One region of the Bifidobacterium sp. FKU genome, then DNA from elsewhere that is predicted to be linked to it. Evidence: riboswitches for the same ligand, from Rfam matches in the RefSeq annotation. Region 1 holds a riboswitch; each other region holds the start of a gene.

Region 1 (5,224 bases):
GGCGTTGACGCCGAGTTCGGCTGCACGGTGCACGGTGTCGATGGTGTGGGTGGCGGTGATGAGCGCCTTGGAGGGGATGCAGCCACGGTTGAGACATGTGCCGCCCACGGTGGCGTCACGCTCGACGAGTGCCACTTTCATGCCGAGTTCGGCCGCGCGCAGAGCTGTGGAATAGCCGCCGGGGCCGGCCCCGATGATGACCAGATCAAACTGTTCGCTCATGATTGCCTCCTTGATACATATAAGTATGGCTCCCATGCTAGGGAGCCATATGCGGCTATCGCCGCCACTTCGCCTAAAAACAGTCCACTGGACTGTTTTCTTTACGGCTCAGCCCCTCAACGAGGGGAGCCGGAGTGTATATGAACAATCAGTCCGCCGGCCAGTGACCGCGCTTCGGGTAACGCGGCTTGGGAAGTCTCCAACGACGCATCTGGATGGAACGGCTCCAGGCGTAGGAGAAGGAGCGGGAGCCCTTGGCTACGGACGATTCGCCGTACTTGGCGATCAGCTTGGGCTTGAGCCTGCGCCACATCAGCCACACGTCGATGATCACGGCGATCAGATAGCCGTACATCAGCGCCATCATGGTGACCGACGCCCACTGGTTGCGCATCAACGAGGCGGCGAACATGGAGACGATCAGGATTCCGAAGCTCACCGGAATGAACCATTCGCCGAGGTTGAACCGGGCGTCCACGTAGTCGCGGATGTAGATGCGCCACGGCAGGCGTTCCGACTTGGGCATGTGGTTGATGTCGCCCTTCTGCATCGCCTCGTACTCGGCGTTCTCCCTCTCGCGCAGACGGGCTTTGGCGGCCTTGGCGCTGGCCTTGCGGTCCACCGGAACCAGCGGACGGATACCGGCGGCCTGAGCCTGCTTCATCTTCGGGGTAGGACGGCCTTTTTTCTCAGAAGGATCGGCGGCCTTCTTCGGGGCCTGCTCAACAGGAACTTGGGCCTCTTCTTTTTTCTTAAACGGATTCCATGTCATGCTTTGAGGTTACGGTGACGTTCAGACACTTGTACACTGGCGCAGTCATTGCAATGACGCCGCTCACGCACATATATAAAGGAGGATCATCATGGCAACGTTCACCGCTGACGAGATTCGTTCGCGCGTCGAAACCGATTGGAACCGCATCGTCAAGGTGCTGGCCGAAAAGGTCGCGCTGCAGTCGATCTCCGCCAAGGGCATCACCGCCGAACATATGAAGCGCTCCGCTGAATTCGTGGCAGACGAACTGCGCCTCGTGGGTGTGGATGCCAAGGTGGTCCAGGCTTCCAATGCCGACGGCACTCCGGGCGCATGGGAGGTCATCGGCTCGCATATCGTTTCTCCGGACGCCCCCACCGTGCTGCTCTACGCCCATCACGATGTGCAGCCTGTTCCGGACCCGGCCGAATGGGACACCGACCCGTTCGTGGCCACCGAAATCGACGGCCGCCTTTACGGCCGTGGCTCCGCCGATGACGGCGGCGGCATCGCTATCCACTCCGGTGCGCTGAAGGCCTTGGGCGACGACCTCAACGTCAATATCAAAGTGTTCATCGAAGGCGAAGAGGAGATGGGTTCGCCAAGCTTCATTCCCTTCATCGAGGCTCACCGCGACGAATTCGCCGCTGACGTGATTATCGTGGCTGATTCCGGCAACTGGTCGGCGGACATTCCTTCTTTGACCACCTCGCTGCGCGGTAACACCTGTGTGGACGTGACCGTGCAGGGCCTTGAGCATCCGGTGCACTCCGGCCAGTACGGCGGCCCGATTCTCGACTCCAATACGTTGGCCGCCATGCTCATCGCTTCCATGTATGACGAGAACGGCGATCTGGCCGTACCCGGCGTGGCCGCGGAAGAGCCGATCGGCGGTTTGCAGCACGACCTTGACGAAACCACTGTGCGCGAGGATTCCGGCGTGGTGGCCGGTTACGAGTTCGCCGGCACCGGTTCGCTGGCCTCACGCCTGTGGACCAAGCCGTCCGTGACCGTGATCGGCTTCGACGCCCACCCGGTCGAGGGATCCTTCAACGTGATCGCCCCGGAGACCCGCTTCCGTTTGTCGCTGCGCACCGCGCCCACCCAGCGCCCTGAAGAAGCGCAGGAAGCACTGGCTGCATTCTTCGAATCCCACGCGCCGTTCGGTGCCAAGGTCACTGTCGAACGCGGCGAAAACGGCATGGGCTGGGCCATGGACCCGACTGCCGTGGCCACCAAGGACGCGCTGGAAGCCATGACCGAGGCTTTCGGCGTTGAGCCCATCAACAAGGGCGAAGGCGGCTCCATTCCGTTCATCCCCGAACTGCAGCGCATTTTCCCCAACGCTCAGGTGCTGGTCACCGGTCCCGAAGACCCGAAGGCCAACGCCCACAGTCCCAATGAGTCCATCTCCCTGCCCGGCCTCAAGAACAACGTGATCACCGAGGCTTTGCTGCTGGACAAGCTCGGCAAGTAGACGAACTGTATCGGTAATGGTAGCGAGCCGCCGTCCGGTAGGTCACAGATGTGGCTATTGCCTTTGACGGCGGCTTGCTTTATAGTCGGGGAGTTGACACGGGAGCTGCCGTTAGGCGGCTGAGAGGAGACTCATAGTCTCGACCGATGGAACGTGACCGGATAATGCCGGCGCACGGAAATGTCGCTCTTACCCACCCGTGCCTGAACCAACCTGCGCGTGGCCACGAACATGTGCATCATGTGCGTACATATATCCATGTATGTTCGGCCTGCGTACGAGCAGAAGAAAGGCACATTCATGACTGAAGCTGTGGCCAAAGCCAATTACAAGTGGCGCGTCGTCGATATCGTCGTCGCCGCAATCATCGCCGTCGCATCCGGCGTCATTTTCTGGGGCTGGGACATTGTCTGCTCCGCCCCGCTGGCCCTGTTCGAAGGCGTGACCCCCGGTTTCGAGGGTCTGCTCAACGGATTCTGGCTGTTCGCCGGCCCGCTCGCCGCAATCATCGTGCGCAAGCCCGGTGCCGCACTGTTTGCCGAAACCCTCGCCGCCTTCCTTGAACTTACGCTGGGCAACCAGTGGGGCGTCGGCGGCTCGCTGATCGTCGGCATCATCCAGGGTCTGGGTGCCGAAATTGCCTTCGCCGTCTTCGCCTGGAAGAAGTGGAACATCGGCACTACCATCCTGTCCGGTGCGCTCGCCGGCGTGGGCTGCTGGGCCTACTACTGGTCCACCAACCCGGGCTGGAACGGCCTGCGCGTCACTTGGTATCTGGTGGGCTCCATCATCTCCGGCGTCGTGATCGCCGGCGTGGTGGTCTGGTACTTGTCTCGTGCGCTCGCTGCCACCGGTGCTCTGGAGCGCTTTGAATCCGGCCGTAGCAAGGCGCGCGTCTGATGCAGATTAATCCGGCTGCGGTAGAGGCCAGCGGCTGGGGCTGGCGGCACGCCACGCGTAAGGACTTCGCGTTGCGTGCCGTCGATTTCACCATCCGGCCAGGTGAACGTGTGCTGATGCTCGGCGCTTCGGGCGCGGGCAAAAGCACGATGATGGCCGGTCTCGCAGGCGTACTTGGCGGCGATGAGGAAGGCGAGCAGGAGGGTTCGCTCACCATCGATGGCGTCGATGCGCGCGAGGCGCGAGGCCGCGTGGGACTGGTGCTTCAGGACCCGGACTCGCAGATCATTCTTGAACGACTAGGCGATGACGCGGCCTTCGGCTGCGAAAACCTCAACGTGCCGCGCGAGGAGATTCGGCAGCGAGTGCGCGAATCATTGGATATGGTGGGACTCGGCGGACTCGAACTGGATCGGTCCACCCGCCATCTGTCCGGCGGTCAGCGCCAACGTCTCGCGTTGGCCGGCGTGCTGGCTATGAAGCCCGGTCTGCTGTTGTTGGACGAACCGACCGCCAACCTCGACCCCGAAGGCGTGGTCGAAGTGCATGACGCGGTCAAAAAGGTCATCGAGGCCACCGGACAGACCATGGTTGTGGTCGAACATCATATCGATGTATGGCTCGATCTGGTCGATCGCGTGATTGTGCTCGGTCGACCCGATGCAAGTTCGCCCACGGGTGCGGTCATTGCCGACGGCAAGCCGGACGAGGTGTTCGCCGAGATGGGCGACGTATTGGCCGCCGGTGGCGCGTGGGTGCCGGGCCGTGCGATTCCCGATTACTCGCCGAAGCAGGAGCCTGCGCACGATGCGCCGGTGCTCAGCACTGAGAACTTAAGCTTTGGCCGTGGAACCGCTCTTGGCGTTGGTATCAATCTGGATTTTTATCCCGGCGAAGTAACGGCTCTGATGGGTCCGAACGGCGCGGGCAAATCGACCTTGGCCTTGACCTTGGCCGGGCTACTCGAGCCTATCGCCGGCAAGGTGCTCATCGCCGACAACCTCAAGCCCGCGCATGCCGGGCGTGAGCCGATCGACTGGAAAAGCAAGGAACTGCTGGGCCGTATCGGCATGGTGTTCCAGGAGCCCGAGCACCAGTTCGCTGCCAATTTCGTGCGTGACGAAGTCGCCATCGGCCCCAAGTCGATGGGGCAAAGCCAAGACGAGGCTTATCGGACCGCCGACCGCATGCTTGAGCAGATGAATCTCACGCGCTTCGCCAAAGCCAACCCGTATACCTTGTCTGGCGGGGAGAAGCGGCGACTGTCCGTGGCCTCCATGCTGGCCGCCGCACCCAAAGTGTTGGTGATGGATGAGCCGACATTCGGACAGGATTTCAGTACGTGGAATGAGATGGTCAAGCTGATTGCCGCCATCCGCGATCAAGGCTCGTGCGTGATCATGGTGACGCACGATGAGGCGCTGGTGGATGCGCTGGGCGCGCGACGTGTGATGTTCGAGGAGGCGAAGGCATGAGTGACGTGGTAATCGTCAGTCCGCAGGAAACGCGCGTGGAGCCGGTCAAAGCCTCATCGCCCTCATGGTTCATCGCGCGCATCAACGCGGTCAGCCGCATCATCGGTGCGCTGTTGCTGTGTATTCCGATGTTCATCAGTCTGGATGTGGTATCCGCGTCCACGGCGCTCGGCATCGAATTCGTGCTGCTGTGGATTGGTGGCGTGGCTCCGTGGACCGTATGCCGTAAGACCTGGCCGGTATGGATCGCCGTCGCCGGCAGTTTTATCTCCGTGTTTCTCTACGGCCGCACCTCGGGCGAGATCCTGTGGCAGGGCGGCTGGATTGTGATCAGCGAGGGATCCGTTAATCTGGCCATCGCCACGGCTATCAGGGTGGCGGCCATTGCCGTACCCG
Region 2 (5,224 bases), 1.0 Mb from region 1:
AAGCCGAGGCGCACGAGGCCGAAGACAAGCAGCGCAAGGAGGACGCCGAGACCCGCAACCAGGCCGAGGCCTTCGCCTACTCCACTGAGAAGCTCGTCAACGACAACAAGGACAAGCTCTCCGACGACATCGTCAAGGAGGTCACCGACAAGGTCAACGCCCTGAAGGAGGCCCTGAAGGGTGACGACACCGAGAAGGTCAAGACCGCTCAGACCGAGCTGATGACCGCCGCTCAGAAGATCGGCCAGGTCCTCTACGCCCAGCAGGGTGCCGAGGGTGCCGCGGCTGGTGCCGGTGCGGCTGGCGCTGCCGGCGCTGGCGCTTCCGCTGGCTCCGCCTCCGGTTCCGACGACGACACCGTCGAGGCCGAGGTCGTGGACGACGATGACGACAAGGACAACAAGTGATGTCCGAGTTCAACAAGGACGACTACCTGAACGACCTGCCGGATCCCGACCAGGCCGCTGAGGGTGCCGCTTCCGCCGCGCCGCAGGACTCGGCCAAAGCCGAGACCGCATCCCAAGCTTCCTCTGACGAGGGAGCTGGTGCGGCGAAGTCCGCGACTGAGGGAGAGACCCCGGCGAACGCCGGAGCGGAACAGCCGAGCGATAGCTCGTCCGATTCCGCTCCCTCCGATTCCGAAGACACCCTCACCCCCCTCGGCAAGGCCAAGAAGGAAGCCGCAGACTACCTCGAAGCCCTGCAGCGCGAACGTGCGGAGTTCATCAACTACCGCAATCGCACGCAGAAGGAGCAGGAGCGCTTCCGCCAGCACGGCATCATCGACGTGCTGACCGCGCTGCTGCCCGCCCTCGACGATATCGACCGCATTCGCGAACACAGCGAGATGGACGACTCGTTCAAGGCCGTTGCCACCAAGATCGACAAAGCCTTCGAGAAGTTCGGCGTCGAGAAGTTCGGCGAAAAGGGCGAGGACTTCGACCCCACCAAGCATGACGCGATCCTGCACAAGCCGGACGCGAATGCCGAAAAGGAAACGGTTGACACCGTGGTTGAGGCCGGCTACCGCATCGGCGACCGCGTAATCCGTGCCGCCCGAGTAGTAGTAGCCTCCCCACAAAACTGACGACCAGTTCGCTGCAATGAGTTGACAGTGCCTTAGCTCCCTCTGATGAGGGAGCTGATATTTACCTCGGCTCCCCTCTCTGAGGGGAGCTGTCAGCGAAGCTGACTGAGGGGAGCTTAACGGATGCCGTAACTCCCCTCAGTCGCCTATGACGACAGCTCCCCTCAAGGAGGGGAGCCAATCATAAAGACTTTTCTAGAAAGGAGACATGAATGGCTGAAAACGAATGGCTCAGCAAAGACTTCTACAAAGTCCTTGGTGTCTCCAAGGACGCTTCGGACGACGACATCAAGAAGGCGTACCGCAAGCTCGCCCGCAAATACCATCCTGACGTCAACAAGACCAAGGAAGCCGAGGAGAAGTTCAAGGACATCTCCGAAGCCTATGACGTGCTGAGCAAGAAGGAAGATCGCCAGAAGTACGACGCGATTCGTCAGTTCGGCATGGGCGGCGCCCGCTTCGCCGGCGGTTCCGGCGCCGGCGGCTTCGATGCTTCCGGTTTCTCCGACATCTTTGGTTCCATGTTCGGCCAGGGTGCCGGCGGCAATGGCTCGCGCATCCGCTTCTCCACTTCGGGCGGCGGCCCCAACAACATCAACGACATCTTCTCGATGTTCGGCGGTGCTGCAGGCCAAGGCGGCTACAGCCAGCAGGCGTACGGCAATGCCGGCGGCTATGGCTATGAGGAGGCCCCGCGCCCCGAAAACGGCGAGGACCGCAACTCCAAGATCAGCCTGACCCTGCGTCAGGCGGTCAAGGGCGCTACCGTGTCCCTGTCCGTGGACGGCAAGAAGTTCAAGGCCCACGTGCCTGCGGGCGTCAAGGACGGCCAGAAAATCAAGCTTGCCGGCAAGGGCAAGCCGGGCATCAATGGCGGCAAGGCCGGTGACCTGTACCTGCACGTCACCGTCAAGCCCGATGCCGCGTTCTCGATGCGCGGCCACGACATCGTCATGGACCTGCCCGTCACCGTGGGCCAGGCCGTGGCCGGTGGCAAGGTCGAGGCCAAGGACATCGACGGCAATCCCGTCACCTTCAAGGTGCCGGCCGGTTCCAGCTCCGGCGCGGAGGTCAAGCTCGCGGGACTCGGTGTCCAGCGCGGCAACCAGCCGGGCGACCTGATCGGCCGCGTGCAGATCATGGTCCCCGCCAAGCCGGGTCTGGCGGTCAAGCACGCCGCCAAAGAATTCGACGAAAAAGCCGGCGACTATCTCAGCCTGTAATCAGGAGGTGAACAATGGCGCGGTTAGCCAACCAAATGAAGCAGTTGTACGCAATGTGCGCAACCGCGCTGGTGATGGGCAGGGCCGATCTCGACGGAGCCGATGATGTCGGCTTCGATATCGAACTGCCCATCTTCACCGTCGGCCAGGCCGCCGAACTGGCCAACATCCACCCCCAGACCCTTCGCCAGTACGACCGGCTGGGTCTGGTCCGTCCGCAGCGCACCGATGGCGGCGCACGCCGCTACTGTCTGCGCGACATTGCCCGCCTGACCCGAGCTCAGCGCCTAAGTCAGGATGAGGGCATCAATCTTTCCGGTATCGCGCGCATCCTCGAGCTCGAAGAAGAGAATCGACAGTTGCGCCGTGAAGTCAAGCGCATGCAAACCGGCGACCAGGAAAGCGTCTTCGCCGCTGGCCGAGACGGCAACATCGTGGAGGTGCAACGCTCCAACCGCGCCCGCCTCTGGCGCAACGCCATCCGCCGCGAAACCCGCGAACTGCCCGGTCGCGATACCGCCGCCGATACCGCTGCCTGCACCACCGGCGACTCCAACTTCACTCCCGCCGGCTCCAAGTCCATGGTCCTGTGGGGTTGGTGAGTCTGGCCGCATTGCTTCGATTCCTTCTCCATTCGTAAAACTGTTTGTTATCTCACATCGGGCAGCTGCCGAAAAAAGCACGATTTTTCTTGACGGAGATGTCAAGGTTTGTTACGGTGACGTGCGAAAACCGATTCGTAAGGGGTGCTTTAGGCTGAGACGGTATGTGCCGAACCCTTCGAACCTGTGAGCTAACACTCGCGTAGGGAATACGACGGTTGAACTCCTCTGTTCGGCTCGGCATCCCATATGCGCGTTGAGAGAGAGGAAGCGTATGTCAATACGCAAGGAGCTGACCGCCCAGAACGTACTGCTGGGTTTCCAGCATGTGTTCGTTTCCAATGTTTGGCTTGATCCGGTATTCGTGGCCGGAGCAATCGGCTTATCTATTGCCCTATCGTCGAACATGATTAACGCCATCTTCATCGTCTCCGGCCTGGTTACTCTGATCCAGGCCACTCGGCTGGTTCGCCTGCCGGTGGTGCAGGGGCCGTCAGCCGCGTTTGACGCGTTGATGATCGCGGCAGGTACGGCTGGCATGCTGGGGGCGGCGAGTTCGTCCATTCTCATCGCTTCGCTTGTGTTCCTGTTGCTGTGCCTGACCGGTGCGATAGAGCGGATGAGGTTCCTGTTCTCTCCGATGATCTCGGGCGTGGTCATCTTCATGGTCGGTGTCTCGCTGTCCGGATTCACGCTGAGCGAGTTTCTTGGTGGGGCTCCCGGTGACAAAACGTTTGCCGATCCGCACATCCTGACCGTGTCGATCCTGACCACGGCGATTGTGCTTGTCCTGTCGCTGCTCGGCAAGGGTCTGCTTAAGTCGTTCTCATTCCTCATCGCGCTTGTCGTCGGCACCGTGGTCGCCGCGGCGTTTGGCATGGTGGACTTCTCTCCTGTGGCTTCCAAGGGATGGTTGGGCCTGCCGACCTTCATGCCTTACGGGCCGTTTACGTTTGACTGGAAGATCTTCATTCCGTTCTTCATCGCCTATATGGTTGCCGTCATGGAGGCTCTCGGCGTCTATCAGGCGGCTTCCGAGATTCAAGGCACGACCCTCGAACGCAAGCAGGTGCGCTACGGCCTCGCCGGCGAGGCGGCAGGTTCGGCCATTTCCTCGCTGATTGGTGGATTCACCACCACCGCATACCCGCAAAATGTCGGCCTGCTCAACCTGACCGGCGAAGGCAAGCTGCGCACGCGCACGCCTGTGACAATCGCCGCCATTCTGTTGCTGATTCTGGGCTTCGTGCCAAAGGCGGGCGCGCTGCTGTCCGTCATTCCCTCGGCAGTCGTCGGAGGCATCTTCCTGCCGGCTGCGGCCAGCCTGATCGTGACCGGTCTGCGAGCCTTGCGCAAGGTCGCTGATGACGAGCGCCGTCAAACGGTCATCGGCATGTCTCTGCTGCTCGGCATCGCCCTGCCCAAGGCGCTCTCCGGCCTGACCGGCGGCGCAAGCGTGTTCTTTGGCAACAACATCATGGTCGGTGTATTCAGCGCCATCATTCTCAATGCGCTGTTCGTCGCTCTTCCGGATTTGGTGGCGAAGCATCGTGCGCCGGCGTCCGTGGATGTTCCAGCAGCCGATCCGGCGGATGGGACTGGCGCTGCGGCGCACGATGAACGATAATGCTGGTTGATATTGGATATTGACAGGAGCGATGCAATGACTGATGTGATGGATGACGCGCGTCGTATCAAGCGCGGGATTCTGGATTTTATCCATACCTATGGCTGTGAGCAGGCCCCGGAAGAGGCGTTTGGTGCGTTGGCGCGCGACGTGTTCATCTATCAGTACACGTATGATCTGCCGTACCGTCGTTACTGCGCGGCTAAACGCGTCACCCCCGCAACGCTCAAGGATTGGCGGGAGATTCCGCCGATGCCGGTGGACGGGTTCAAGCACCTTGACCTTTCGACCATACCGACCGAGCAGTGCAAAGCCGTATTCATGACGAGCGGAACCACGCATGGCGGCAAGATGCGTGGGCGCAACTTCCACCCTGATCTTGAGGTGTGGGATGAATCGATGATTGTGCCGTTCCGTCATTTCATCATGCCGGATCGTGAACGCATTCGCATTGCTGTGATCTCTCCGGCGTGGGACATGAACCAGAACTCCTCACTGTCGCGGTATCTCACCAAGGCCGTGGAACTCTGTGGCAGCGAAGGCAGCGGCGTGTTCTTCGATGAACATGGGCTCAAATTCGATGGCATCATCGATTTCCTCAATCGTGCGGTGTCCGACGGCGAACCGGTGATGCTGATGGGTGTCTCGTCATCCTACCTGTATCTGCTCGATTACCTGCATGAGC
Region 3 (5,224 bases), 820 kb from region 1:
GGCTTCGGGGTGGTTGATGTTGCAGGGCATCACCGCGCGGCCGGCGGCCAGCTCGGAGCGCACGAGCTCAACATCGCAGTTCTCGCGGGTGGCCACGTACTGCATCTCCGGGGTGATGATGCCGTGGCGGGCGTACCACATCTGGGTGATCGGGTGGTCCTTGGCGCGCATCGGCTGGTGCTTGCGTCCACGCCATTCCTTGGTAGCGCGGCCGCGCTTGATGGCGCGCTTACCATCGTCCTCAAGGTTGCGGCGGCGGCCCTCGTAGTCTTCGATGTCGCCGCGGTCGCGGATCCAGTCGAGACGCAGGGGCTTCAAACCTTCCTTCGGGTCGCACTTGGGGCCTTCGGTGTTGTAGTCGTGGAACGGCGGGTTCGGGCCCACGCCGGGCGTGTCGCTCAGCTTGATTTCGGTGTACGGCACTTCCAGGTCGTAGGAACCGTACTGATAGGTGAACGGTACGGACTTGGTCTTGCGGATGTGCGCCTTGTCGCGCTGCTTGGAACCACGGGCGGCGATGTCCACGCGCTGCTGCTTGGCGAGCTTCTGGGCGTCCTTGGCGTCCTTGGCGTTGGTGAACTTCTTCTCAGTGGCCTCGGAGCCAGGCTTTGCGGCCCCTTCCTGAGCAGCCTGAGTGTCAGCAGCGGGGGTGTGGGTTACGACGCGCGGCGCGTAGCCGTGCTTCTTGTCACCGCGGATGGCCTTCCAGCCTTCGACCATGGCGCGCGCGGCCTCTTCCGGGTTCTCGGCACCCGCGATGGCGGAGACCGCGAACCAGCCAGCGGCCTTGGTGTCGGCGAGCATGGCCATATCGGCTGCGGTCACGCCGCCGCCCACGACCACCGGGAACTCGCTGGCGACGCAGATGGTGTTGATCTGGGCGGCGTCCAGCGTCTTGCCGGAGCCGTCGTTGCCGCCCACGGAAGCCTCGGGCTTGGTGGTGGAGACGTGCAGAGGGCCGGCGCCGATGTAGTCAATGCAGCCGTCGGGCAGCTCGTTGATGAGCTGAACGAGGCTTTCGGTCTCAGCCGACAGACCCACGATGGCCTCGTCGCCGAGCAGGGCGCGGGCTTCGCGCGGCTCCATGTCGGTCTGGCCGATGTGCACACCGTCCACCTTGATGCCCTTGCGGCGGGCCTGCCACACCACGTCGGCACGGTCGTCGATCACAAAGGCCACGGAATCGGACTTCTCATTGTCCTCGATGATCTGCGCGATGTCGCGGGCCATGTCGGTCAGCTCAGAGGCATCGGCCTCCTTGGCGCGCAGTTGGATGAAGGTTGCGCCGCCGTGCAGAGCCTGATCCACCACGTCGGTCAGCGGACGGCCTTTGCAGTCCTCCGGCCCCACCACGAAGTACGCGGACAGGTCGAAGCTGTCTCGCATGGAGGCGTATGGGTATTCATTACTCATTATTATTCCTACCTTTGTTGTTTCTTGTGGAAGTCTTATTGGGAAAAACTGTTACGAGCTCCCTCATCAGAGGGAACTGAAACTACTGCACAAAAATCTCGGATTCCGCCACCTGTTCGGCGGTCACATTCCACAGCGCGTCAAGGAACGCGACCTGGAATGAGCCCGGCCCGTGCGAAGTCGTATCGGCTATCTCTCCCGCGCGGTTGTACAGCAGAGATGCGGACAGAGCGGCGGTCAGCGGATCGGAAACCGCCAGATATGTGGCAGCCACGCCGCCCAGCGAGCAGCCGGCACCGGTGATCTTGGTCATCATCGCGCTGCCGCCCGGCAGTCGGTACACGGTTTCGCCGTCGGTCACCAGATCGGCGATGCCGGACACGGCCACGGCGCAGCGGGTGGAAGCGTCATGGGAGGAATGCTTGGCGTGCTGTTCGGTCAGATACTGTGCCAGCGCCATCGCCGCACCGGTTGCGGACTCCACGCCATCGACGGATTCCACTCCGGCGGGGCGGTGCTCGGAAGTGTCCCCCACGGTTTCGGTATTGAGCCCCCACATGTTCGCCAGCGCGATTACCTCGGAGGCGTTCGCGCGAATCATGGTCGGGGGAGCGGCCTTGAAGGCCTGAAGAATAGCGGTGCGGGTGCGGCCGATGCCGGCGGCCACTGGGTCGAGCACCCACGGCTTGTCCAAGTAGTTGAGTCGCTGGGCGATTTCGGGCAGCGCGTCCTTATAGAACGGCAGCAGCGTGCCCACGTTGATGTAGTTCGCGCCCGCGATTTTCGCGGTTTCGATCACGTCGTCCGGCAGGAAACTCATGGCCGCAGTGCCGCCGGCCGCCAGTTGCGCGTTGGCAACCAAATTAATGGTCACAAAATTGGTGAATGACTGGGCCAACGGAGTCGTCTCGCGTACGCGGCGAACGGCATCGGCGATATTGTCGCGGATGGGTGAATCGGCTGGAACCGGAGTCCCGGCGGTACAACCGCTGGACATACCGGTAAACGATGATGCACTATTGCTCATTTACTGCTCCCTACGATGGTCTTAACCAACAGGTTCTAAGGGTCAGGCTCAGGCCTTTCTCAACTCGCGAACCACATGCGAGTCCCCCTGCACTACAGTGCCGACGCTATGCGCCAACATGGACATTATCGTGACGGATTTGTTCGATACGTGTCGTCAGGTCTGGCGCGTCCCGTCCATTCGTGATATGTGGACGCCTCCGCCGAGCAACATCTCCCGAATTTGTGACGCTAACGCGATGTCAGTGGTACAAATTGGGGAAGGGCAAAACAACAGGAACAATATGGAGGTGTTTGCGATATAGGAATCGCTGCGAACGGCCGCTCGTGAGACGCGGAACATATACCGGACAATGCCGCCTGACCTGTCACCATATACGGCTATCCTGAAGCGGTTGTTATTAGACCCCAAACCGTTCAAACCAGAAGGTGCATTGTGGCTCAGTCCAAACTCGATGAAGTCGTATCCCTTGCGAAGCGTCGCGGCTTCGTGTTCCCCGCCGGCGAAATTTACGGCGGCACCCGTTCCGCTTGGGATTACGGCCCCCTCGGCGTCGCTCTCAAGGACAATATCAAGCGTGAATGGTGGCGCTCCATGGTCGTCACCCGTCCTGATGTCGTCGGTGTCGACACTTCCATCATTCTGCCGCCCGAAGTGTGGGTGGCGTCCGGCCACGTGAGCGTGTTCAACGATCCGCTCGTCGAGTGCCTCAACTGCCACAAGCGCAACCGCGCCGACAAGCTCGAGGAATCCTACGCCGAGAAGCACGGCGACAAGATGCCGGAAAACGGCATGAAGGACATCGTCTGCCCGAACTGCGGCACCCGTGGCCAGTGGACCGAACCGCGCGACTTCAACATGATGCTGCGCACCCACCTCGGCCCGGTCGAGGACGAGAACAGCCTGCACTACCTGCGTCCGGAGACTGCACAGGGCATCTTCGTGGACTTCAAGAACGTGATGACCTTCTCCCGTTCCAAGCCGCCGTTCGGCATCGCCAACATGGGTAAGTCCTTCCGTAACGAGATCACCCCGGGCAACTTCATCTTCCGCACCCGTGAGTTCGAGCAGATGGAGATGGAGTTCTTCGTCACGCCCGGCACCGATGAGGAATGGCACCAGTACTGGATCGACGCCCGCACCCGCTGGTACATCGACCTCGGCGTCAAGCCGGAGAACCTGCGCCACTACGAGCATCCGAAGGAAAAGCTCTCCCACTACTCCAAGCGCACCGTGGACATCGAATACAAGTTCGGCTTCCAAGGTTCCGACTGGGGCGAGCTCGAAGGCATCGCCAACCGTACCGATTACGATTTGAGCGCGCACTCCAAGCACTCCGGCGAAGACCTGAGCTACTTCAACCAGGCCACCGGCGAGAAGTACGTGCCGTACGTCATCGAACCGGCCGCCGGCCTGACCCGCTCCCTGATGTGCTTCCTCGTGGACGCCTACGATGTGGACGAGGCCCCGAACACCAAGGGCGGCGTCGACAAGCGCACCGTGCTGCGTCTCGACCCGCGTCTGGCCCCGGTCAAGGCCGCCGTGCTGCCGCTGAGCAAGAAGCCTGAACTGCAGACCGTGGCCCAGAACCTGGCCGACGACCTGCGCTTCAACGAATGGATGATCGACTACGACGAGTCCGGTGCCATCGGTCGTCGTTACCGTCGTCAGGACGAGATCGGCACCCCGTTGTGCATCACCGTGGACTTCGACACCCTCGAAGACCATGCCGTGACCATCCGCGAACGTGACACCATGGCCCAGGAGCGTATCGCCCTCGACAAGGTGGCCGATTACGTGGCCGCCCGCATCGGCGAGAAGCGCACCCGCGTGCCCCTGAAGCCTGTGGAAATGGGCGGTGAGCCTTGGCCTGAGTCCGGCGTTCAGGAAGCCGGCGGTCTGTACTAAAGACGGGTCTGTATAGAGGCTCCCCTCTATGAGGGGAGCTGTCCACGAAGTGGACTGAGGGGAGCCAAAGCTATTTCAGAACAGGAACCACATGGCAGAATCTGAAACCGAAACCACCATCACCGCTACTCACGAGACCAACAATCTCGACCCGCGTACGGACGCGCCGGCACGGCCCGAGACTCCGGTACACATCGCCCCCGTGCAGCTCGGCAACATTACCGTGCCGACCCCGGTGGTGCTTTCGCCGATGGCTGGCGTGACCAACTGGCCGTTCCGCGTGATCTGCGAGGAATACGGTCCCGATGGTCTTTACGTGGCCGAGATGATCACCGCGCGGGCCCTCGTGGCGCGTAATCCGAAAGCCCTGCGTCTCTGCCATTTCGCCAGAAGCGAAAAAATTCGTTCGCTGCAGTTGTATGGCGTGAATCCATCCATCACCGAACAGGCGGCGAAAATCGTGGTCGACGGCAACATGGCCGACCATGTGGACCTGAACTTCGGTTGCCCGGTACCCAAGGTCACTCGCCGCGGGGGAGGCTCGGCCCTACCATGGAAAACCGACATATTCACCGAGCTCATCCAGCGTGTGGTCGCCGCATGCGAGCCGGCGGGCATCCCCGTCACCGCGAAGATCCGCGTCGGCATCGACCATGACCATGAGACCTTCCTCGAAGCCGGACACATCGCGCAGGAGGAGGGCTGCAAGGCCGTAACCCTGCATGCCCGCACCACCGCCGAATACTATGGCGGTCATTCCGACTGGTCACGCATCGGCGAGCTTAAGGAACACCTCAACATTCCGGTATTCGGCAATGGTGATATCTGGGGTGCCGAGGACGCGCTCGAAATGGTGCGCGAGACCGGCTGCGACGG
Region 4 (5,224 bases), 320 kb from region 1:
TATTGCTTTACTCGGAAACGAGAAAGGCTCCAAGTCGCCGGGGGGCTCCCCCGGCATTTTTTGTCAACGGGGACGGGGGTGCGATGCCGTCTGTATTGAGCATCTTCGCTGATGAGAGCGGTGAGTGGGGTAAACGATCGGAATATTATTTAATTACTCTTGTTTTTCATGACCAGTCTAAGGATATTAGTCTTGCCTTAGAGCGGTACCGCCAGTCGTTGGCTGACTATGGACTTCCTGATGTCCCTTTCCATGCTGGGCCGCTGCTTACCGGGCATGATGCTTACGAAGGGATGAGCCTATCGGAGCGTAAGAGGCTTCTGGGTTTATTCGTTATCATGACTCGGCGGCTGCCGATTACATATCGGACGTTTGTGCATCGTAAAAGTGATTTTGACGATAACCGCCAACGTTTTGAAGCGCAACTCAAACGCGATATTGTTAATCTACTTTTGGCGCATCTTTCGGATTTCCATTCTTATGGCACTGTCAAGGTGTATTACGACGGTGGCCAACAGATAGTTACTGATGCCCTGCGAGGCGGGATTGAGTATGCACTCTCCATAGATGCCATTGTCTATCGTGACGCTTCTCCACGCGACTACCGGCTTGAACAAGTTGCGGATTTTCTATGCACCCTTGAATTGACCTGTGAGAAATTCCGGAATGGGGAACAAACTGAAACGGACAACAAGTTTTTTGGTGATTGGAAATCCTTCAGAGTCAATTATCTTAAGCCGATCCGCAGGAAAAGATTGGAATCATAAATTTGGCAGTGCCCAGATATATTCGGGACACAATTGAATAACACGAAATAGCAAACAAAATCCCCGGACCTACACAATCATCGCCACGACAATCTCAGAAAACACCGTTACGGCAATCAGTGGTGCGGTGCCGACGATGAAGGCGGGCATGGGTGGCAGATGGCAGTAGGCGAGGTAGCAGGCCATGTCGGCGATAAGCAAAATCAGCAGGATGATGGCCAAAACGATGGCGGCGGTTGCCCCGAGAGCTCCGGAACTGTGCAACATAGTCAGCGCACATAGTTCCAGCGTGATCCACATGACGATGAGCAACAGTTCCGTGGTAGTCGGCCGTTGCAACAGTCGCGAAGTAAGCACGGCCAGAATGGTATAGGCGGCAACGCCACCGACCGCGAACCGCTGAATCTGCTGATTTCGCCGGCCCTATTAAGTCCCTCAACTCCATCAATCGCCGTCTGACCCATCACATCACGCTTCATACACATTGCCGATTGACAGTCCTAGAACACAGTCTAGAACTGTCATGGTATGTTCGCGCAGATAGGGGCTCCAACAAAATTGGCTAAAAGAGAACTCGGCAACCTATAAAAAGGACGCGCCCGTGTGCCCTTACCGTTCAGCTCCGCTCACGAATGAAATCGAAAATCACGTCGAAGACCTGTTGGCTCCAGAAATCGTACTCGTGTTCGGCGCCGTCGACTAGCACCAGCTGCGCGTCCACGCCGTGCTCGGCCAGCCGGTCGCGCATCTTGACGGATTGATGGTAGGGGACCACGGTGTCGGCGGTGCCGTGCAACAGGAGCATCGGTGGATACTGCTGGTCATCCCGCACCTGCAGGTAGGGGCTCATGTCAGCCGCGCGCTGACGGACCTCGGCATTGATGCCGGTCTCATGGGTCGCACCCACCACGGCCGCGAACGGGCCGAAATAGTACAGCCGGAATGGATTGGTCTCATCGTCGAATGCGTCGACAGCTTCAAGCATGTCGGTGGGCGGGAAGCAGCTGACCACGTACTTCACCGCATCGCTCTCATCGGCATTGGTGCCGTCCTCATACCGCGGATCGTCGGCGGTCAACCCCACCAGCAGCGACGTGTTGCCGCCGGACGACGTGCCCCAGATACCGAGACGGTCGGGGTCCACGTGCCATTGACGTGCGTTTGCCCTGAGATAGCGGATGGCTGCTTTTACGTCCTCGAGATATGCGGGGAACACGTCGTGGGGATCGCTCGAGGCATCGCGATGATTCACCGTAGCCACCACAAAGCCTTCGCGGGCCAAAGCCGAGAGTTGCGGGATCTCGTAGTCGCGATGCGGCGTGGTCCAGGCGCTGCCTTGCACGAATACCACGGTGGGGTAGCGGCGGTCATCGTCATCGCCGGTGGATTGTGGCGAGATGATATCCATCACCAGGTTATCGGCCCCGGTCTTGTATGCCACGTTGCGGGTCAGCGTGGCCAATCCGGCAAGCGTGGGATTGTGCGGGATATGGATGACATTGTTTGCGCCGGCGTTGGCATCACTGACTTTGGCTGAATCGGTAGTATTCATGGAATCCCCCTAGCTCTGTTGCTATAGAGGTCATCATACAAGAAATGGGCATGATTACGGCACAACGATGTCTCGGTCACAGCGAAGACATGAAGACGCGAAGACGCGCCCGGCAGCGCGCGCTGCCTGCCTGCCTGCGAGTTGCCTTCAAGTGCACTTCAAGCGATAAGGTGACATAAGCAGCGGCATTGGAGATTGCTGCCCGGCAACGAAGCGGACAGTGCTCGTTCGCCGATTCACGATAACAGAAATGTGACACTATGAAGACTCAGGAAATCGGACAATCCGGCATGATTGCGTCACGAGTGGCGCTGGGCGTGATGCGCATGGACGCGTTGGATGCCGCCGATGCGGCACGTACCGTGGCCGTGGCCCATGATTCCGGCATCGACTATTTCGACACGGCGGAATGCATACATAGATGCTCGACGCTGAAATCCAATTCAATATGGCGAGCGATCCCGCAGCCGATCGCACCGGTGGCATCCTGCCTTATTCACGGCTGAAGCATATGACCATTCAGGCATGGTGCCCATTCCAATCCGGCACGGAATACGGTCCGTTCGTCGGCAACGAGCATTTCCCCGAGCTGAACGCCGAATTGACCCGTCTTGCCGGCAATCCGTTGGTGTGAGCGAGAGATGACGAGACCAATGCCGTTGAGGCGCGTGTTCAGCGTGCATACATCTCAACGGCGGTCAATGCATTGTGTCAATGCCAACATTCAGTGCCTCCGGGCGTGCACCATCTGGCGAAAGCTGATGTGTATGTCCATACAGCAGTCTGCGACCGTCAAACGGCAACGCCTTGCCGCTGAACTTCGCCACATCATCGGGCCAACTGTATGCCAGATCCTCCCGATACGGGTAATGTGAAAAATTGACTGTACCGAGTCCCTCAATCTCAACCGTATCGTGCGGCTCCAAGCTTTTGAACAGGTTGAGTGCGGGGCGGTCTTCCAGCCACCAGTCATCATGGTTGCCGATCACACCATGCAGATGCTTGCAATTGAGCGCTCGCAGGCAGTTCTTCAGATGGGTCAGCGATGTGCGGAAACCGATATCACCCAGAATCCACAGCTCATCATCCGGGCCGACCAAAGTGTTGATATGATCCACAATCGCCTTGTCATGCGCATCCGTATCGGCGACCTGACGAAACGTCAGACCCGCGCCGAACGTCTCCTCCTTGGCCCAATCCTCGGCGGTCTTGCGATCATGCGCGCGCAGCACCTCCTCATAGCGCGAGTGCGTCGGGTCGAACGTCGTGAACCCTCGCAACACCGTGACCAGTGGATGCCCGAAATGCGTGTCGGTCGTGAAATACCTCATGGCAGTCGCCTCCCCTTTTCGGCGTGCAGCAATCATTTCCCATCCTAGGCGCAGCCGGCACCTGTCGGTTCGTGTTGCCATAATGAGGCACATTGCAGGGGAACCCGTGAACGCAAGCTGCCGGCCATCGTGGCGGCGAACGGGTTGAGAAAGGCGCTGTGCCTGACCCTTGGAACCTGTTGGCCAACACCATCGAAGGGGGCAAACGATGTCTTTTGACGCCGTCGCATTCGGCCCGATCACCCTGAACCACCTGCCGCCGTTCGCCCAGCGCCTGCGATATACAGTACACGTGGAAACCCGAATGGGACGTGTGAGGCGCACGATGGATGAGCGGTGGGCGCGTGCTTTGCGCGCCAGGGGTATTGATATTGACGAGGCTGAAGGTGCTGGTGGGAAACAGGCACATGACGGCAAACGGCATACCAACATCACGGGTACTGGTCGACGCTCCGAGTCCCAGCCGGCTGTCGGGCTCCGCGGTCGATCCAATACCAGCACGAATCTGCCGGGGCCGAAGGTGACGGCACGCGCCACGCCATTCAAGGCCACCGGTCATAAGGGCGGCATCAGCCGGCAGGGGAATTGAGCTGATCGCAGAACCATCGCGCGATGAATGGGCATGGCCAACGCCATTCCGCCATTGTTGAGCCGCTTCTACTTGGACCGGTACCTCTTTGAACGGAGATATTCCATATTGAAGCTATTCCGGCATCATACGGCACGTAGGAAATGCCGGATATCGGCGATTTCCTCATCACAGATGGCATGGGCCATGCCGGAATACTCGCGATAGGTCAGATGCCCGGCCCGTTCAAGGACCTGATGGGCCGTTTGCTGGTCGGGCAGCGGAATCGTGCGGTCCTGCGCGCCATACGCCAGGAAGAATCGGGTAGTGGAGTCAAGCGCCGCCTGTTCCTCGCCCATGAACGAAGGACTGAGCAGGATCGCGGCATTGAACAACGTCGGATGCACCTTGACCAGGCGATACGACAGATAACCGCCTTGGGAGAAACCGATCAATATCTTCCTGCGATGGGCGAATGCCGAGGCATCCAGCAGTGAAGCCACCGCATCCCCGACCGCCGCGCATTCGCGTTGGCGCTCGTCCACGCCGCAGCCGTCGGGATACCAGTAATTGCCGCCCATATAGGGCCTTGCGTAGGTGGCACGGAACGAGATATAGCTGGGTACGGCGGCAATTGCGGACGGGGCCGCATCGGCTCGCATCGGCGCATATACGGCGTCGAGAATCCGCACCATCTCGCTTTCGTCGTTGCCGTAACCGTGGAACATCAGGAAAATGGGGTCATTGCCGCCGGCATCGATCTGGCTTGTCATCTGCATTTGCATCGTCATCACCTCACCAACGAGCTTACATGCATTAGACTTGTAGCGATTGACCCACCGAGCACGCAAGGAGCAAGTTATGGAGCCGAGGCGCGGGCCTCTCACCGCAGGCGAGAAGGTGCAGTTCACCGACCGCAAGGGCAAGAAGATCACCGATCAGCTTGTGGCTGGCGGCTCCACGCAGACCGAGCATGGCCTGATTCTGCATGACGATGTGATCGGCA

Evidence for each region. Region 1 has a riboswitch for thiamine pyrophosphate ahead of MMB48_RS08145 (ECF transporter S component). Riboswitches for the same ligand answer to the same signal wherever they lie in the genome.
Region 2: linked by a shared signal. The riboswitch ahead of MMB48_RS00760 (solute carrier family 23 protein) and the one ahead of MMB48_RS08145 (ECF transporter S component) in region 1 are both predicted to bind thiamine pyrophosphate.
Region 3: linked by a shared signal. The riboswitch ahead of MMB48_RS04300 (hydroxyethylthiazole kinase) and the one ahead of MMB48_RS08145 (ECF transporter S component) in region 1 are both predicted to bind thiamine pyrophosphate.
Region 4: linked by a shared signal. The riboswitch ahead of MMB48_RS06645 (hypothetical protein) and the one ahead of MMB48_RS08145 (ECF transporter S component) in region 1 are both predicted to bind thiamine pyrophosphate.

What each region holds. Positions count from the first base shown of each region.
Region 1 is NZ_CP092888.1:1,781,694-1,786,917, reverse strand. It holds gene MMB48_RS08160 (dihydrolipoyl dehydrogenase family protein) at 1-222, opposite strand, end outside; gene MMB48_RS08155 (DUF3043 domain-containing protein) at 371-994, opposite strand; gene MMB48_RS08150 (dipeptidase) at 1,086-2,453, shown strand; TPP riboswitch at 2,545-2,649, shown strand; gene MMB48_RS08145 (ECF transporter S component) at 2,754-3,353, shown strand; gene MMB48_RS08140 (ABC transporter ATP-binding protein) at 3,353-4,828, shown strand; gene MMB48_RS08135 (energy-coupling factor transporter transmembrane component T family protein) at 4,825-5,224, shown strand, end outside.
Region 2 is NZ_CP092888.1:166,254-171,477, forward strand. It holds gene dnaK (molecular chaperone DnaK) at 1-407, shown strand, start outside; gene grpE (nucleotide exchange factor GrpE) at 407-1,087, shown strand; gene MMB48_RS00750 (DnaJ C-terminal domain-containing protein) at 1,300-2,310, shown strand; gene MMB48_RS00755 (heat shock protein transcriptional repressor HspR) at 2,325-2,912, shown strand; TPP riboswitch at 3,043-3,139, shown strand; gene MMB48_RS00760 (solute carrier family 23 protein) at 3,187-4,539, shown strand; gene MMB48_RS00765 (coenzyme F390 synthetase) at 4,576-5,224, shown strand, end outside.
Region 3 is NZ_CP092888.1:965,494-970,717, forward strand. It holds gene thiC (phosphomethylpyrimidine synthase ThiC) at 1-1,413, opposite strand, end outside; gene MMB48_RS04300 (hydroxyethylthiazole kinase) at 1,496-2,440, opposite strand; TPP riboswitch at 2,431-2,539, opposite strand; gene MMB48_RS04305 (glycine--tRNA ligase) at 2,876-4,348, shown strand; gene dusB (tRNA dihydrouridine synthase DusB) at 4,440-5,224, shown strand, end outside.
Region 4 is NZ_CP092888.1:1,458,720-1,463,943, reverse strand. It holds gene MMB48_RS06675 (DUF3800 domain-containing protein) at 84-767, shown strand; gene MMB48_RS06670 (hypothetical protein) at 837-1,079, opposite strand; gene MMB48_RS06665 (alpha/beta hydrolase) at 1,384-2,319, opposite strand; gene MMB48_RS06660 (hypothetical protein) at 2,580-2,825, shown strand; gene MMB48_RS06655 (hypothetical protein) at 2,831-2,953, shown strand; gene MMB48_RS06650 (phosphoesterase) at 3,018-3,650, opposite strand; TPP riboswitch at 3,737-3,868, shown strand; gene MMB48_RS06645 (hypothetical protein) at 3,859-4,239, shown strand; gene MMB48_RS06640 (alpha/beta hydrolase) at 4,365-4,997, opposite strand; gene MMB48_RS06635 (tRNA (adenine-N1)-methyltransferase) at 5,080-5,224, shown strand, end outside.